2 regions of the Streptococcus sp. ALY_211 genome follow, and region 1 is predicted to be linked to the other one. Evidence: predicted binding sites of a transcription regulator. Region 1 holds the regulator's gene; the other holds the start of a gene.
The links. The regulator HrcA, encoded in region 1, represses chaperone genes, less so after heat shock. The targets are predictions, from matches to a motif close to TTAGCACTCNNNNNNNNNGAGTGCTAA.
Positions count from the first base shown of each region.

Region 1 (9,426 bases):
AGGGATTTCTATCTGACTTAGTCAATGGCTTTTTCATCCTGATTGAACGTCAGTTCGATGTTGGTGATTCAGTTACGGTAGACAATATCTCAGGAACTGTCTCCAGTGTCGGCATTCGCACAACAGAAATTCGCGGTTTTGATGGAACCTTGCACTTCATCCCAAACCGTCAGATCCTTCTCGTCAGCAATCAATCTCGAGGGGACATGCGAGCTCAAGTCGATATCCCCATCTATGCTACTAGTAACCTGGATAAAATTACTGAAATCATCAAAAGTGTCAACACCAAAGAAGTACCAGAAACTCCTGAAATTGTCGGTGTGCCAAATATTTTAGGCCCTCTCACAGCAACTAATGGTCAGTTCGTCTTTCGCATAGATATTTTCGTAGAAAATGGAAAACAGTATCAAATCTACTCTAAATTCTTCCGACTATACCAAGAAGCCCTGCTAGCAGCAGGAATGAATCTGCCCACACCAAGCGCCCACTTGATCACACCAAAACAGTCCTGACATTTTTGTCAGGACTGTTTTTATGATTTTCGAATAGGATCTACCTGATACTGCGCTCTAGCCCCACCGATCAATTTTGGACGACTGGCTAAAGCTGTAACATGAGCACGACCAAGCTCACGTTGCAATGGTACCAAAGGAACCTGCACACGCTTAACATGCATGCCAATAAAAGTATCCCCAATATCTAATCCAGCATGAGCTACGATCTCTTCCACCTCAACCGGATTAGCCATAAACTTGAAAGCAGCCAACTGACCACTGCCACCTGCATGAATGGTCGGAAGAACATTGACCACTTCAAGTTCCCTTTGCTCAGCAAGGGTTTCCTCAACAACCAAAGCACGGTTAATATGTTCACACCCCTGTACAGCCAGATGAACGCCACGCTTCTGTGTTTCTTCCAGGATTGTTTTTACAATAACTTCGCCAATCTCAAGGTTAGAATTTTGACCAATCCTGCCACCTGCTACTTCACTAGATGATAAGCCAAGGACAAAAATTTGCCCTGCTTTAATAGCAGACCGCTCTAAAATATCACAAATAATACCTCGTGTTTGCTCTTCTAATAAGTTTAGATCCATTTTCCCCTCAATTCTAAGATTTAACAGACCTTTTGTACCCTTGATAAACCAGATACCCCACAATCATACCTAAAAAGTTTTGGAAGACGTTGCTCCAAATACCTGCCAAGGACTCACCCAATCCATACAGGAACCATCCTCCTAAAAAATAGATACCAATCATAGACAGACTGGACAAAACCAATCCCAGGACTCTCTTAATACCAGTCCAACCAGCAAAATAACCTTGGGCACCGTGAGCAACCAAACTAATCAGCATCCAATTAGGATAGCCTGACAACAGATCCAGCAAAAAGGCGCTGCCGCCACCTACAATAGCTCCTTGAGGTGATCCAAAAGAAAAGGCTGTGAAGAAAATAACTGCATCAACCAAAGTCAAAAAGCCAGTCGGTGTTGGAATTTGCCCTACACGTCCTAAAACCACTGCTAAAGCTATTAAAATAGCTAATCTTGTTAAAGTCCTAATATTATTCTTGGTCATAGACTTGCCTTACTCCATATTGATCAGAATGCTTGATTGCTTGGTGAACAAAAGCCTTGGCAGCCTCTACAGCTTCCTGAGGGATTGCCCCCTTAACCAAACGACTTGCAATAGCAGAGGCAAATGTACAACCTGCCCCAATATTATTTTCCTCTAGCAAAGATGCCTCTAAAATCTTACTTCCTTGACCATCATAATAGACATCAATAGCCTTATTTTCATTCAAGCGTTTTCCACCTTTAACCACAACAGCTTGAGCTCCAAGGTCATATAACTTTTTCGCTGCCACTATCATATCATCAACGCTTTCAATCGTCATCTGAGTGAGAATTTCCGCTTCAACCAGATTTGGAGTCACAATAGTGACATAAGGTAAAAATTTGAGCAGTTCATCTCGTAGATCACTAACAGCTATATCATGTTTTTCCTTGCATACCAAAACCGGATCAAGCACCACTGGAATGCCAGGATGATCCTTTATAAAGTTGAGAGCTTGTTGCGCAAGATCAACATTCGGAAGCAATCCCAACTTAATCCCTGCAAAATCTACATCTTTCAAGCTAGTCAACTGATGGGCAAAAATTTTCGAATCTGTCGCAAAGACTTCAAAACCATTGTCTGTAACTGCAGTCAGACAAGTCACCGCTACAAAACCATGCAAGCCACTAGCTTGATAAGTATTGAGATCAGCATGCAGACCACCACCGCTAAAAATATCATTTCCTGAAATTGCTAATACATTAGTCATCGTAGATAACCTCCTTGAGATATAAGCCGTTACCAGCCGCCGTTGGCCCAGCAAGATTACGGTCTTTAGAATCCAAAACCAATTTAATCTGACTGACCGGTAGACGTCCATTACCAATCTTAAGCAAGGTCCCAACCATATTGCGGACCTGCTTGTAGAGAAAACCATTACCTGAAAAGGTAAAAACAAGAAAACCAGTCTTAGGATCACAAACCACATTAGCTTGTGTTATGGTTCTGACCTTGTTTTCCACAGATGTCCCCGATGCAGTAAATCCTGTAAAATCGTGAGTACCTATCAGATCCTTAATCGCTTCTTGCATGAGATCCAGATCTACTGGATAAGGGAAATGGGTTGCATAGGCTCTCATCATAGGATTTTTAGGACGACCGACATCAACTAAAAACTCATACGTTTTACTGTGCTTATTGTAACGTGCATGAAAGTCATCAGATACCTGTTCAATACTCACCACATCAATATCCTCTGGCGATTGTGTATCCAAAGCAAAACGCAAGCGTTCTTCGTCACGCCGCTGGGGCAGATCAAAATGAATTACCTGACCATAAGCATGGACGCCACTATCTGTACGACCTGCTCCATGAACCAAAACCGAACTGCCACTATTTAGACGAGTCAAGGTTTTTTCTAGTTCTTCTTGTACCGAACGCTCTGAGCTTTGTCGTTGAAACCCTGCAAACAATGTGCCATCGTATGAAATGACTGCTTTATACCTTACCATGACATCATTTTAACATCAGACAGATCAACTGACTAGGGACAAATCTCAAAACTGTCCCCCTATAGTTTTTATCCAAACAAAAGAGAGGCCAACGCCCCTCTTTGTCTATCTAATCTGTTTCAAAAGCATCCTTCATTTTATCAAAGAAGCCCTTCTTTTTAGGATGAATTTCCTCTTCGCCACTAGCCTTAGCCAATTCTTTTAGAGCCTGACGTTGAGCATCATTTAATTTAGTTGGTGTCACGACATTGATCGTTACATGTTGATCTCCTTGACCGCCGCCACGCAATCGAGGTGCTCCCTTACCTTTCAAACGGAAGGTTTTACCCGTCTGTGTCCCTTCTGGAATCGTCATTTCAACATCACCATGGACAGTCGGAACCTCAACGACATCACCAAGAGCTGCCTGAGCAAAACTGATATTCAAAGTATAGTAAATAGTAGAACCATCACGCTCAAATTTTTGACTAGGGAGAACATTAATGATGACGAATAAATCACCGTAAAGACCACCATTGGTTCCTGCTTCTCCTTGACCAGCCAAACGGATTTGCTGACCCGTTTCAACACCTGCTGGCACCTTGACAGATACCTTATGAGCTTGGCTCTCATGGCCTGAACCTTGACAAGTTTGACAAGGATCTTTGATCTCTTTACCACTACCATGGCAGACATCACAAGTGATTTGACGGCGCATACGACCAAGCGGTGTTTGGGTATCAACCGTGATCACACCTTGACCGTGACAGCGGCTACAAGTTACAGGACTGCTACCTGGCTTAGCTCCAGATCCATGACAGGTATGACATTCTGTTTCACGATTGTAGGTAACATCCTTTTCAGTACCAAAAACTGCCTCTTCAAAATCCAAGTTCAAACGGTACTGGAGATCATCACCTTGACGTGGTGCATTAGGGTTACGATTAGCACCGCCACCAAAAATGCTCGAAAAGATGTCTTCAAAGCCACCGAAACCAGCGCCATCAAAGCCACCAAAACCGCCACCGCCAAAACCAGCATTGGCACCATCTGGACCATACTGGTCATAGGCAGCACGTTTTTGCTCATCACTCAAGGTTTCATAGGCTTCTTGAACTTCCTTATATTTTTGCTCAGCCCCAGGTTCCTTATTGATATCTGGGTGATATTTTTTAGACATCTTGCGATAAGCTTTTTTTATCTCGTCTTGACTGGCGTCCTTAGACACCCCCAGACGATCATAATATTCTGTATTGTTCATATAAGATACCAAGCCCGTAAAAAGCAAAGTGAAAATAGAAAATTGGCAGAAAACCCTGATTTTCTAGACAATTTGTCTTTTTTCACACGGCTTTTAGGGCGGGTTCAATTCCTTTCGTTATGATATTAAAGGCGTTTGATGGACACCGCCAAAATAGGAGATTTGACAACAGATATTTACATCCTATGAAAATCTATCTTTTTGCACTGACGCTACTACCCAAAAACAGAGGCCGGCTTGCAACCTCTGTGATTGGCTTTTATCCTTACTACTCTTAAGACCTACTGCTGACTATCTTACGACGCTTGAAAAGCATTTCGATATTAAATGCTTTTTCAAACTCGGGATAAAATAATCCTTCGGTCCTGAACCCTTCGCTTCTAGTTTCTAAGCTCAGGGGCTAAAAACCTTCCCCGAAGGTTTTTACTTCTCTGTAAACTCACCGTCTACGACATCGTCTCCGCCCTTATCTGATGAACCAGCATCAGCTGTGCCATCTGCACCAGCTGCTTGTTGCTCAGCTGCAGCTTGCTCGTACATTTTAACAGCAAGAGCTTGTGCTTTCTCATTGAGGGCTTCGAGTTTAGCCTTCATATCGTCAAGATTATTATCTTCTTGGGCTTTCTTCAAGTCGTCGAGAGCTGATTGAGCAGCATCACGCTCAGCATCAAAGCCTTTGCCTTCAGTTTCTTTAATAGTCTTTTCTGTTGCAAAGATCGCTTGGTCAACTTCGTTACGAAGATCAACTTCTTCCTTACGCTTAGCATCAGCATCCGCATTAGCTTCTGCATCTTTCATCATACGTTCAATTTCGTCTTCAGAAAGACCGTCATTTGATTTGATAACGATGTGTTGTTCTTTTTGCGTACCAAGGTCTTTAGCCTTAACAGATACAATACCGTTTTTATCGATATCGAATGTCACTTCGATTTGTGGCACACCACGAGGAGCTGCTGGAATATCAGTCAATTGGAAACGTCCAAGCGTTTTATTATCTGCAGCCATTGGGCGTTCCCCTTGAAGGACATGAATATCAACAGCGGGTTGATTATCAGCAGCAGTTGAGAAGACTTGTGACTTAGAAGTTGGGATGGTTGTGTTGCGATCAATCAACTTCGTGAAGACACCACCCATAGTTTCGATACCGAGTGACAACGGTGTAACATCAAGAAGAACGACATCCTTAACATCACCAGTGATAACTCCACCTTGAATAGCAGCACCCATAGCAACAACTTCGTCAGGATTCACAGATTTATTTGGTTCTTTACCAGTTTCAGCCTTAACTGCTTCAACAACAGCAGGAATACGCGTTGAACCACCGACCAAGATAACTTCATCGATTTCTGCCAGAGTCAAGTCAGCGTCAGACAAGGCTTGGCGAACAGGAGTCTTAGTGCGCTCAACCAGATCACGAGTCAAATCATCAAACTTAGCACGGGTCAATGATACTTCCAAGTGAAGAGGACCTGCTTCACCAGCAGTGATGAAAGGCAAGCTAATTTGTGTTTGCGTTACACCCGATAGATCTTTTTTAGCCTTTTCAGCAGCATCTTTCAAGCGTTGCAAAGCCATATTATCAGTAGAAAGATCAATGCCATTTTCTTTCTTGAATTCATCTACCAAGAAATCAATAATCTTTTGGTCAAAGTCATCCCCACCGAGTTTATTATCACCAGCAGTAGCTAATACATCAAAGACACCATCTCCCAATTCAAGGATTGATACGTCGAAAGTACCACCACCAAGGTCAAATACCAAGATTTTTTCATCTTTATCTTGCTTATCAAGACCGTAAGCAAGGGCCGCAGCAGTTGGTTCGTTGACGATACGCTCTACTTCAAGACCAGCAATTTTACCAGCGTCTTTGGTTGCTTGACGTTGGGCATCGTTGAAGTAAGCAGGAACTGTAATAACAGCTTTTTCAACTTTTTCACCAAGGTAATCTTCAGCATACCCTTTAAGGTATTGAAGAATCATTGCTGAAATTTCTTGTGGCGTATATTCTTTACCATTTGCTGAGACTTTCTCAGATGTTCCCATTTTAGATTTAATAGAAATAATGGTTTCTGGATTAGTCACAGCTTGACGCTTAGCAGCATCACCGACAATAATTTCACCATTTTTAAAAGATACAACAGAAGGCGTTGTACGGTTACCTTCTGGATTAGCGATAATTTTACTTTCAGTTCCTTCAAGAACGGCAACTGCCGAGTTTGTTGTTCCTAAGTCAATACCAATAATTTTAGACATCTCTTTTTCCTCTTTTAATATTATTTTTACTTTTATGATAATAGTTTAAGGTCATCTCGGACACAATTAGTTCAATCTTATTGATTAGCCATCATCGCATAGTTACAGCGTGAGATAGTAAGAAGTCCAGGCAATGTTGCCGTATAATGATGAGATGTTTTAATACCCATCATTATTGACTAGTTATATACCACAACCATGGCTGGACGAAGCAGGCGATCGTGCAGTTTATAACCCTTTTGGAAGACTTCTGCAATGCTCTCTGCAGGATGTTCCTCATCAGCTGGTAAAGTTTGAACAGCCATATGGAAGTTGTGATCAAAACTATCAACTGCAACTTCCTCTACACCCTCTTCTTTAAGAGCTTGGATCAGGCTTTCTTGTACCATTTCAAGACCCTTTTTAACATCATCAGTTAACCCCTCAACTGCTAAGGCCCGCTCAAGATTATCGAGACTAGGTAGAATGCCCTTAGCCAAATCTTGCGAGCGGTACTTCTGCAGCTGCTGGCGCTCTTCGTTGGCGCGACGCTGAATATTCTGCATCTCAGCATGAGCACGCAAGAATTTATTTTCAAATTCTTCTGCTTTGGCTTGGGCCTGCTCAAGTTCGGATGGGTCTGCAGCAACTTCCTCAACTTCTGAATCGACTGACTCTTGCTCCTGTATAGTTTCTTCTGTTTCAGAAATTTCTTCTTCCGCAACTGCTTCATTTTCTTTTTTAATATCTTCTGACATAAAACCTCCTCTAATGGACTTCATAGTGATTACTATTTAAATAGCGATAAAAATCTGCCAGCTTGAGAGTCAGGATCTGACCGACCACCCTCAGAATCTCTAAGGAGTACTGGTAATCAAGTGTCACAGGACCCAAAAGACTAATACTGCCAAAACCTCTATAGGGGATCAAAAATTTATAAGAGACCCGGCTAATAGCTTCCAGACCAGCTTGACCTTCCTGAGCTAGACTAATAGCATAGGCTTGTGAATCATCCAAGTGCTGTCTGATATCCAAGGCTAATTCCTGATGATGATCTAACAAGCGATAGCGCTCAATATCTGAAAATTGAAGAATTCTCTCCTTTCCTGATATAAACAGCTTTTCAACAAACATTTCCTTAAAGATATGCTCAAACAATTCCAAGACATTATCTGTGATCTTAAAATAACGTTGAACAATTTGAGGAATCTCTGTCAATATCCGATAATGAATTTCCATCACCGATCGCTCTAACAAGCGCTCTCTGACCAGGCTAGTAAAAATTTGCAAATCTTCATCCAAAAAATTTTTAGGGATGGCAAACTGACTAGTCACCGTATTAGAATGATCAAAGGTCATAACAGCCAAAGCATCATGCTGACCAAGCTTAACAATATCAAAGGATGTTAACCGCTGATTCTTTGGCTCCACATCTAAAGTAATCGCCGTATAACCAGTTACATCAGATAAGATATCACTTGCCTTTTGTAAAAGATCATCTAATTTAAAAAATTCGAAATCAAAGGCACCTACTAAATCATAAAGCTCCGATTCTTCTAAAGGTTCCAAGCTCAATAGATGATTCACATAATATTGAAACCCCTGCCTACTAGGCAAGCGGCCACTCGAAGTGTGCGCTTTTTCCAGCAAGCCAACCTCTTCCAGCGCTGCCATATCATTTCGAATAGTAGCACTGCTAGACGAGATATAATTTTGTAACACCTTTGACCCCACAGGTTCGTGAGTCTGAGTAAATAAATGCACAATCATAGCTAAAATATCATTTTGCCGCTGTGTAATCATACCGACCCCTCCCCTGATAGTTTAGCACTCCCATCACCCGAGTGCTAACTTATGATTCCATTATACCCTTCTATAAGGGGATGTCAAGCAAAAAGGCTAAAAAATTAGCACTCTTTTAAAAAGAGTGCTAATTTTTATCATAGCGTGTCAAGTTGTAATCTTCGATAATCTTTACCAGCTGAACGCCATAGTCGGGATCTGTGCTAAATCCATAATGCTGTAAGGCCTGCGCCGACTGCAAGTAATCATTCGAAGTCGCTAACATTTTATAAAGAGACTTATAATCCCTATTGGAGCTTAAACTCTGTAGGTAGTCCTGTAGACTATCCTCCCAACTCCTGTAAACAGCATAGGGTTGCTTAACTTTCTTCCAATGGTTAGATTCATAAGACTGTGCTGATAAAACAACCTTAGCTTCCCCTGGCTCTGCGACCGTTCTCATCACATTATGATAGCGAACCGACAACAAATTTGTCCCAAAATCAGACCCTTGAGCTGCTTGGGCAATAATCACAGAAGCATCAACCCCATAATTATCCGATAACTCTTTAGCCATAGGAGCTATTTGGGTAATAAATTCTCGCTTACTGTAAGCTGTTTTTACTTTAGTGTCTATTGATTTCGGCTTGACATTCAAGCTCAACAATACAATTAGACTTAAAAGAACCACACCAAGAATCGTCAGAAACACTGGTGGCTTCATCCTTGTCCTCATATTATCTTCTCCTCATTATTAAGATAACTGTTCAACATACTCCTCTAAACTAAGCTTGTGCTTTTCCATATACTCAGCAGAATCTTTACCGACATATCGAAAATGCCAGTCCTCATACCCTACACCAGTGATCTCGGACTTACTCTTATCAAACCGCAAAACAAAGCCATATTTAGGAGCTATTTTTCTGAGACGCTCTACCGTAGCAGGATCGCTGCTGTTGAGACTATCAACAGTAGATATATCGATAGCTAATCCCGTCTGATGCTCACTAGCTCCAGATGGCTGTGAATAGGTCTGCACCTTTTTTACAGCTTGATCATGTGTCCAAGATGGATGATCAAGCTGCTCCTGCTCAACATAACTATT
Region 1 is NZ_JBZFUN010000010.1:23,346-32,771, reverse strand. It holds gene AC4HAJ_RS07655 (mechanosensitive ion channel family protein) at 1-512, shown strand, start outside; gene AC4HAJ_RS07650 (TIGR01440 family protein) at 533-1,096, opposite strand; gene AC4HAJ_RS07645 (ECF transporter S component) at 1,110-1,577, opposite strand; gene AC4HAJ_RS07640 (bifunctional hydroxymethylpyrimidine kinase/phosphomethylpyrimidine kinase) at 1,564-2,325, opposite strand; gene truA (tRNA pseudouridine(38-40) synthase TruA) at 2,318-3,067, opposite strand; gene dnaJ (molecular chaperone DnaJ) at 3,177-4,307, opposite strand; gene dnaK (molecular chaperone DnaK) at 4,731-6,560, opposite strand; gene grpE (nucleotide exchange factor GrpE) at 6,740-7,297, opposite strand; gene hrcA (heat-inducible transcriptional repressor HrcA) at 7,308-8,342, opposite strand; gene AC4HAJ_RS07610 (glycoside hydrolase family 73 protein) at 8,470-9,045, opposite strand; gene AC4HAJ_RS07605 (M15 family metallopeptidase) at 9,076-9,426, opposite strand, start outside.

Region 2 (9,426 bases), on a different contig from region 1:
GAAAAGATGTCTAAATCACTTGGAAATACAATTCTTCCTAGTGATATTGAAAAGCAGTTTGGTGCCGAAATCTTACGTCTATGGGTATCAACTGTTGATACTAGCAATGATGTCCGTATCTCCATGGATATCCTGAAACAGACATCCGAAAGCTATCGTAAAATCCGTAATACCTTGCGCTTCTTGATGGCCAATACTTCAGACTTTACAAAGTCAGATGCAGTAGCCTACGAGGATCTTCGACCTGTTGACCAATACATGACAATCAAGTTCAATAATTTGGTCGCAACTATACGAGAGGCTTACAATCAATACGATTTCATGGCTGTTTATAAGGCAGTCAACAACTTCTTAACGGTTGATTTATCAGCTTTCTACTTAGATTTTGCGAAAGATGTGGTTTACATTGAAGCAGCCGATAGCCTAGTCCGCCGTCAAATGCAGACTGTTTTCTATGATATTCTTGTGAAGATCACTAAGCTCTTGACCCCAATCCTTCCGCATACGGCAGAGGAGATCTGGTCTTATCTGGATCAAGAGGATGAAGAATTTGTCCAGCTAGCTGAAATGCCAGAAGTAGAAAACTTTGCTGGTCAAGAGCAGATTCTTGAAACTTGGGAAGCCTTTATGACTCTGCGGACACAAGCTCAAAAAGCTTTGGAAGAAGCCCGTAATGCTAAAGTTATTGGTAAGTCTTTAGAAGCTCATTTAACCATCTATGCAGATGCACAGATAAAAGCTCTCCTAGATAGTCTAAAGAGTGACATTGCCCAGTTATTGATTGTCTCACAATTAACAATTAGTGAAGAAAATGCTCCAGAATCAGTAGTAACCTTCGATGGAGTAGCCTTTGGAGTAGAGCATGCGTCAGGTGATGTCTGTGATCGCTGCCGCCGCAACGATCAGACAACGAAAGAACGTAGCTACCATGCAACAGTTTGTGACCACTGTGCAGAGATTATTGAGAATAATTTCCCAGAAGCCCTTGCTCAAGGTTTTGAAGTGACTGATAAATAGCCAATATCACTAGCCTTTCTAGGCTGATAAACCGTTTAAGTTGGGCGGTTACAATCCCAATGACAAAAAATAAATCAGCAGTGTCCCTTGTTGCTAAGCAGATTGTGCAGGAGTAAAATTAAGTCAGATTTTATCCCCTTACCTGAATCTGGTGAATTCTATATAAAACGAAAAGGCTTGGAGCTAAGCTCCAGGCCCTTTGGTTTTGTTTACAAATAAAAGTATCTAGACACTTGTCCAGATACCTAATGGCTCATTACTGTTTTGTAGGAATCGAAATTTCAATCAGTTTTTCAGTATGACTAGATTGAATTTGTCCAGGAATAATGATGTCAGGATCAATTTTACGCTTAAAGAAAAATTCACGAATAGTCTCAATTTCATTATCTTTGATGGCACGGTGACGGTTGGAAATGATAAGCTCATAATGACCAGGCGCTTGAGAGAAAACGACATCACTGTTACCAGCAGAGTAGACTTCAACAAGGGTAGCATCGGTATTAGTTAATTGATTGCGCACTAAGGTGGGGTGGCTGCTAGTTGTATTGATAAGTCTCATAGTAATCTAATCTCCTCTAACTGACGGACCAAGGGCAATCTGTAAAGATAGGTACAATCAAAAATCTTTTCAGCCTGCCTGAGGTATTCCCTTTGATTTATATACAACCATTATAGCACTATTTTTCAAATTGGTTGGGGATCTTTAGTTGTCATGGTCAATTTTCCACTGCTGGATCCCCCACTTATGACTGCCTCTTTTGAGTTTTTCAATCGCTTGATCGATAGGAAACCAGGCTAAATGATTGAAATCTTCCAAGGGTTGACTGATCTGCGTAAAATGAGTGACCTCATAAATATAGGCTGGATTGTAGAAGTAGGTATCACGATGGCTAGAATAAAAGTATTCATCTGCCTGCCCATAGTAAGAACCGATCTGAGCGCTAAAACCAAGCTCTTCAAGCAATTCCCGATTGAGAGCCTGCATGTGATCTTCATTGGCTTCAATCTCACCACCAGGCAGGAACCAAGCACCATTTGGAGCTTGAACTAGAATAATCTCAGTGCGATCCTGATTTGGAATGACCGCATAAACACCATAGCGCTCAACATAGTCTTGTCCTTCCAGTTTTTGACCAAATATAGGTTGCCGATTCATACGAGCACCTCGTTTCTAAAAGTATTATCGTCCCTTTCATTATACCAAACTTTTAGATGAAGGCCAGTGCTCATAAAAAGAAGCTTAAAACCTACTTGGATCTAAGCTTCTTTTTATTTTGTATTAGTTATCAGACTGAGTAATAGAGCTAGTTTCTTTAGGCTCATCAATCGATTTTTCTTCCGCTTTTTTAGCAGCCTTGATCACAATATTGCCATTTGATGTCATGACCGCTTTAAAATTGTGTTCCTGAGGATTTTCAAGGTAAAAATCGGTAATAGCATCTTCGATATGATCTTGAATTGTACGACGTAATGGGCGAGCCCCCATCTTAGGATCGTAACCAAGATCAACTAGTTTTTCTTTGACTTTATCGGTCACTTCCAAGTGAAGAGAATTACTTGCTAAGCGTTTGTTGACATCAGCAAGCATAAGATCAACAATGTGCAGAAGGTTATCCTTGCTGAGAGACTGGAATTCGATAATACCGTCGAAGCGGTTCATAAATTCTGGACTGAAGAAATTGCTCAATTCACCAAGAACAGAGTTAGTCCGTCCCTCACGGGCAGCACCAAAACCAACTGAAGCCTCAACCTTACCAGTACCAGCGTTAGAAGTCATGATGATGATAGTATCTTTGAAGCTGACAGTCCGTCCTTGACCATCAGTCAAACGACCATCATCCAGTACTTGTAAGAACATATGCATAACATCAGGATGAGCTTTTTCTACTTCATCTAAGAGAATAAGAGAATAAGGATTTCGACGCACCTGCTCGGTTAATTGACCGGCTTCTTCATAACCGACATATCCTGGAGGAGCTCCGACAAGTTTAGCGACAGCGTGTTTCTCCATGTATTCAGACATATCGAAGCGAATCATACTATCTGCAGAACCAAAGAGCTCAATAGCTAGTTGTTTAGACAGTTCAGTTTTACCTACACCGGTAGGACCAACGAAGAGGAAACTACCAATTGGTCGATTTGGGGAACCTAGACCGACCCGATTACGGCGTATTGCCTTGGCAATCTTATCAACAGCATCATCTTGGCCAATGACATGAGATTTGAGATCATCAGCTAGGTTGACCAGTTGCGATTGCTCTTTCTCTTTTAATTCACCGACTGGAATATTAGTTTTTTGCTCGATGATGGCTTCAATATGCTTTTCAGTAATAACTGGAATCTCCTGATCAGTCAACTCATGCTGCTGCATTTCTTTATACTTGGCGATTTGATCACGGAAATAAGCTGCCTTTTCAAAGTCTTCATCACGCGTTGCCTGAGCCTTGAGATTTTCTGCCTCAATCAAACGCTTATCGATTTCTTTCGGATCGACAAAATTGAGGGTCAAATTCATCTTAGAACCGGCTTCATCTAGTAGATCGATTGCCTTATCGGGTAAGAAACGATCCTGAATGTAGCGGTTGGAAAGAACAGCCGCAGCTTCAATAGCGTCGTCAGTATACTTGACGTGGTGGTAATCCTGGTATTTAGGCTGGATACCACGTAGAATAGTGATCGTCTCTTCCACCGTTGGTTCATCTACTTTAACTGGCTGCATACGACGTTCAAGCGCCGCATCCTTTTCAATGATACGGTATTCGTTGAGGGTTGTAGCACCAACCAACTGCAGTTCACCACGTGCTAGAGCAGGCTTCAAGATATTACCGGCGTCCATGCTACCATCACTGGTACCACCTGCACCGACAATTTCATGGATCTCATCAATAAAAAGAATGACATCTCGACGCTGACGAATTTCTTCCATAAGTTTTTGCATCCGCTCTTCAAACTGACCACGAATGCCTGTTCCTTGAACTAGGCTGACGACATCCAGACGAATGACCTGCTTATTCTGCAGTTTCTGTGGCACATTGCCCTCGACAATTTTTTGGGCTAAACCTTCGACTACAGCCGTTTTACCCACACCAGGTTCTCCGATTAGGACAGGATTATTTTTGGTACGGCGATTTAGAATTTCAATAACACGCACGATCTCTTGATCACGTCCAATGACAGGATCAATATTACCCTGACGTGCGATCTCTGTAACATTAATACCGAATTCTTCTAAGAGACCTTGAGGTTGCTTAGGAGCTTCTTGTTGAGGACGACGCCGGTTACCTTGTCCTCCTCGATTTCCACCATTACCACCAGATCCAGCTTGGGTTGGCGGTGTATTGGGTAAATCTTGGTTGAAAGCACGAAAGTTATTTAAATCTCCGAAAAAGTCATCAAAGAAAGATTCCATAGATTGATTACTTGGATTTTGGTTGATGAGATTTTCAGGATCAGACTTCATAATTTGATAACAGTTTTGGCAAAGATCAATCTGCTTTTGCTGCCCATTAACATTAGTATATAGATGAATGCTAGCATCATTGAGATTACAATTTTGACATAACATAGGAATACCTCCTGAGGATTGACTGGCCTCTATAGTCAATAAAGGTCAAATCTTATGATGTCATTATATCATTCACAGGTTAGAAAGCAAGTAAAAAGATCGGAAAATTAGCAGTCGATAGAAGAGAGTGCTAAAACATCAAGATATGTATAAAATTCAATAAAATCTTGACAAAATTCGATAAAATGCTAATATTTATGTATAAAAATACAAAAATGAGGAAAGAATATGGCTAAGTCATTTTTAAAAGAAGTAGATTTCACCAAAGCAGAGCTGCTAGAGTTAATCGATCAAGCCGCTAAGTTTAAGCAACTAAAAAAGGATAAACAAGTCCACAGGTACCTAGAAGGGCTAAATATTGCCCTGATCTTTGAGAAAGCTTCGACCAGAACTCGCTCAGCCTTTACAGTAGCAGGCCAAGATTTAGGAATGCAGGTGACCTACTTAGGTGCAAATGAAATCCAACTAGGCAAAAAAGAATCTGTAAGGGATACGGCTAAAGTCCTAGGTTCTATGTTTGATGGCATTGAGTACCGTGGCTATAAGCAAGCCGATGTAGAAGATTTAGCAACCTACTCAGGCGTTCCTGTCTGGAATGGCCTGACGGATACCTGGCACCCGACCCAGATGATCGCAGATTTTCTGACCATAAAAGAAACATTCGGCCATCTGGATGGTTTAAAACTGGTTTATATGGGGGATGGACGCAATAATATGGCCAATTCTCTGTTAGTGACCTCAGCTATTTTGGGAATAGATTGTAAAATTATTGCTCCTGAATCTCTGCAGCCTGAGCAAGCCATCATTGACTTGGCTCATCAGCATAATACAGGCTCCGAGCTAGTTATAACAGATGATGTCGCAGAAGTTAAGGGAGCAGATATTATTTATACTGATGTTTGGGTATCCATGGGAGAAGAGGTCGATTTTAAGGATAGGATCGATTTACTGCTGCCTTATCAGGTTAACCAAGAGTTAATCATGGCTGCTGAAAATCCTGATCTTATCGTCATGCACTGCCTGCCAGCTTTTCACGATACGCAGACGATTATCGGTCAAGAGATCTATGATAAATATGGCTACAGTGAGCTAGAAATTACAGACCAAGTCTTTCAAAAATATAGTCCCTACATTTTTCAGGAGGCTGAGAACCGTATGCATGCGATCAAGGCTATTATCTATAATTCTTATAAAAGTGATTAAGAGAGGCTAACCGCTTCTGAAATTTACAGATGTTTTAACCTTTCATCTATGACAATAACAGACTTTATGGTAAAATAAAAAAGATTAAAACATATTGGGGCTAGCTTCGTTATAAAAGCTGTGTCTTAGCTAAGGAGAAACGATATGGAATCACATTTGGTGAGAATTATTGATCGTCTTCAATTAATGGCCACTGATGGTAATAATTTGAAGCGTAATTTTGAGCGCGAAGGTGTTGTCGTAGCAGAAGTATCATTTGCTAACGATCCAGAAAATGGACCGGTCTTCACATTGCGTGATGTCAATGCTCGTGAAACATATACATTTGACAGCATTGACCTCATCGCTATGGAAATCTATGATCTTATTTATTAAATAGATAAGCTAGAAATAGTATTCCGACAGACTCTCACAATGAGCATTAGCCATCAAAAGAGAGTCGGACAAAAAACTGTTAACAAGTCTGGACTTTTGTCATAGACTTGTTTTTTTATTTTTTATCAATAGTTATTGTATGTTTATACAAATTATGCTAAACTATATACAATAATTCATCCTTATTACTGCTCTTTTGGATGAATATAACTAATCTCTATACCAACTAATGTTTTGGCTTGCATAGAGAGACCATCAGCATAACAAGGGGAATAGTCTAGTGAACTTTGATTTTTCATTTTTACCCAAATATTGGGGTTACTTCAATTACGGCGTTATCGTCACCATTGCCATTTCTATCTGTGTGGTTTTGTTTGGGACCATCCTAGGTGTCTTGGTCGCCTTGGCCAAACGCTCACAGAGCAAGATTTTAAACTGGATCGTTAGTCTTTATGTGTGGGTCTTTCGTGGGACACCAATGGTTGTTCAAATCATGATCGCCTTCTTATGGATGGATTTTAAAAATGCCCCTTCTATTGGATTTGGAACCGTTGAGTTAGACTTTTCACGTTTGATCCCAGGGGTTATCATCCTATCACTGAACAGTGGTGCCTATATTTCTGAGATTGTACGTGCAGGTATTGAAGCTGTACCAAAAGGTCAGCTGGAAGCTGCCTACTCCCTAGGGATCAAGCCAGCTAAAGCTATGCGCTATGTGGTACTGCCACAAGCATTTAGAAATATTCTTCCAGCCCTAGGCAATGAGTTTATCACTATTATTAAAGACAGTTCCCTGTTGCAAACGATCGGTATTATGGAATTGTGGAATGGAGCACAGTCTGTGATGTCATCCACCTATATTCCGCTTGAGCCCCTCTTGTTTGCTGCATTCTACTACCTCGTATTGACAACAGTTTTGACGGCTGGTCAAAAGGCACTTGAAAATCGCCTTGGGAAAGGACAAAAATAATGACAGAGACCTTAATTTCAATTAAAAATCTGCACAAGTATTTTGGAGACAACCAGGTGCTAAAAGGAATCGACCTGGAGATCAATAAGGGGGAGGTCGTTGTTATTATCGGCCCGTCCGGTTCTGGTAAGTCAACCTTTCTTCGGACAATGAATCTCCTCGAAGTTCCTACTAAGGGTACAGTCAGCTTTGAAGGTGTGGATATTACAGATAAGACTAACGATATTTTCAAGATGCGTGAAAAGATGGGGATGGTTTTTCAACAGTTCAATCTCTTTCCCAATATGACCGTACTAGATAATATCACACTGGCACCAACCAAGGTAAAGGGACAAACTAAGAAGGATGCTGAGGATAAGGCCTATGAATTGCTTGATAAGGTAGGTCTTAGAGATAAGGCAAAGGCTCATCCTGTTTCTCTGTCTGGTGGTCAGCAGCAACGTATCGCGATTGCACGTGGATTAGCTATGGATCCTGATGTCCTTCTCTTTGATGAGCCAACATCAGCCCTCGACCCTGAGATGGTTGGTGAAGTTTTAGCTGTTATGCAAGATTTAGCTAAGTCAGGTATGACGATGGTGATCGTAACCCATGAGATGGGATTTGCTAAGGAAGTAGCGGATCGGGTTATCTTTATGGATGGTGGTAGCATCATTGAACAAGGAAGTCCTGAGCAGGTCTTTGATGAAACCAAGGAAGAGCGGACCAAGGACTTCTTGGGCAAGGTACTATAATTTATGTGTTATAGAGAGTAACTAAGCTAAAGAGTCTGGGACAACAAAATCAAAACCGTGATTGTCTAACGGTTTACTGATTTTTGTCCCAGACTCTTTTTTTGTGTATAATATAAAGACAAAACTAAGGAGAGAGGGTTCTATGACAGCAAAGAAAATGGATGGTAAAGCGCTGGCCCAGAAAATGCAAGATCAGCTGGCTGAAAAAGTAGAGCAGATGGCTACTAATGATGGAGTTGTTCCTGGCTTGGTCGTTATCCTGGTTGGCGATGATCCTGCTAGCCAGGTCTATGTAAGAAACAAGGAGCGTGCCGCTCAAAAAGTGGGCTTTAAAAGCGAGACTCTCCGACTTCCAGAAAGTATTAGCGAGGCAGACTTGCTAGATACTATTAAAGGTTATAATGAGGACGACAGTATCCATGGTATTCTCATCCAACTCCCTCTACCAGCACATATCAATGACAAAAAAGTTATTTTGGCAGTTGACCCAGACAAGGACGTCGATGGTTTTCACCCCATGAATACAGGACATCTATGGTCTGGACGGCCGATCATGGTACCTTGTACTCCAGCTGGCATCATAGCCTTGCTAGAGGAATACCAGGTAGCTATCGAAGGCAAGCGTGCCGTGATCATTGGACGTTCCAATATTGTTGGTAAACCCATGGCCCAGCTCTTACTAGACAAGCATGCGACTGTGACCTTGACCCATTCACGCTCGCAGAATCTAGAGGATGTTTGTCGCCAAGCCGATATCTTGATCGTAGCGATCGGCCGTGGTCATTATGTGACTGAAAATTTTGTCAAGCCAGGAGCTGTTGTGATTGACGTCGGTATGAATCGCAATCAGGATGGTAAACTTATTGGCGATGTTGACTTTGATGCAGTTTCAAAGATTGCCAGCTTCATAACACCAGTACCCGGGGGTGTCGGGCCTATGACGATCACTATGCTTCTGGAGCAGACCTACCAAGCAGCCAAGAGACGTATGGAACAATGAAAATAGATGATACAATTCTAAAAAGAGTGATTCAGCCTCGACAAGTAAAGAGCCACAAAGGAAGCTATGGTCGAGTCCTCCTAATCGGTGGATTTTATCCTTACAGTGGTGCCATTATCATGGCAGCGCTGGCAACAGTAAATAGTGGAGCAGGTCTAGTCACCGTTGCAACACAGCCCCAGACAATACCATCCCTACATGCTCTACTGCCTGAGGCTATGGCTTTTGACGCTGAAGATAGAGAGCGCCTAGAGAAACAGATTCGTCAAGCTGATGTCCTCCTAGTCGGACCGGGATTGGGTGAATCAGCCCTTGCCCATCAGGTTTTAAACACAGTCATACATCAGGCAGACACTCACCAGAGTCTCGTTCTTGACGGATCTGCTCTTAATATAATTGCGCATCAAAGGATGGATAAATGGCCCAGCTCCAATCTGATCTTAACTCCTCATCAAAAGGAATGGGAGCGCTTATCAGGTCTAGCGATAGATCAGCAAACCCCACTTGCCAATCAGCAAGCTCTAGAGGCTTTTCCGCCAGAGACTATCTTAGTCGCTAAGTC
Region 2 is NZ_JBZFUN010000003.1:60,312-69,737, forward strand. It holds gene ileS (isoleucine--tRNA ligase) at 1-1,017, shown strand, start outside; gene AC4HAJ_RS03555 (DUF1827 family protein) at 1,274-1,576, opposite strand; gene AC4HAJ_RS03560 (NUDIX hydrolase) at 1,721-2,173, opposite strand; gene AC4HAJ_RS03565 (ATP-dependent Clp protease ATP-binding subunit) at 2,297-4,582, opposite strand; gene argF (ornithine carbamoyltransferase) at 4,811-5,785, shown strand; gene AC4HAJ_RS03575 (YkuJ family protein) at 5,930-6,160, shown strand; gene AC4HAJ_RS03580 (amino acid ABC transporter permease) at 6,441-7,130, shown strand; gene AC4HAJ_RS03585 (amino acid ABC transporter ATP-binding protein) at 7,130-7,864, shown strand; gene AC4HAJ_RS03590 (bifunctional methylenetetrahydrofolate dehydrogenase/methenyltetrahydrofolate cyclohydrolase) at 8,007-8,864, shown strand; gene AC4HAJ_RS03595 (NAD(P)H-hydrate dehydratase) at 8,861-9,426, shown strand, end outside.
Region 2: AC4HAJ_RS03565 (ATP-dependent Clp protease ATP-binding subunit) is a predicted target of HrcA. The motif match lies at 4,690-4,716, and genes of this name have one in related genera.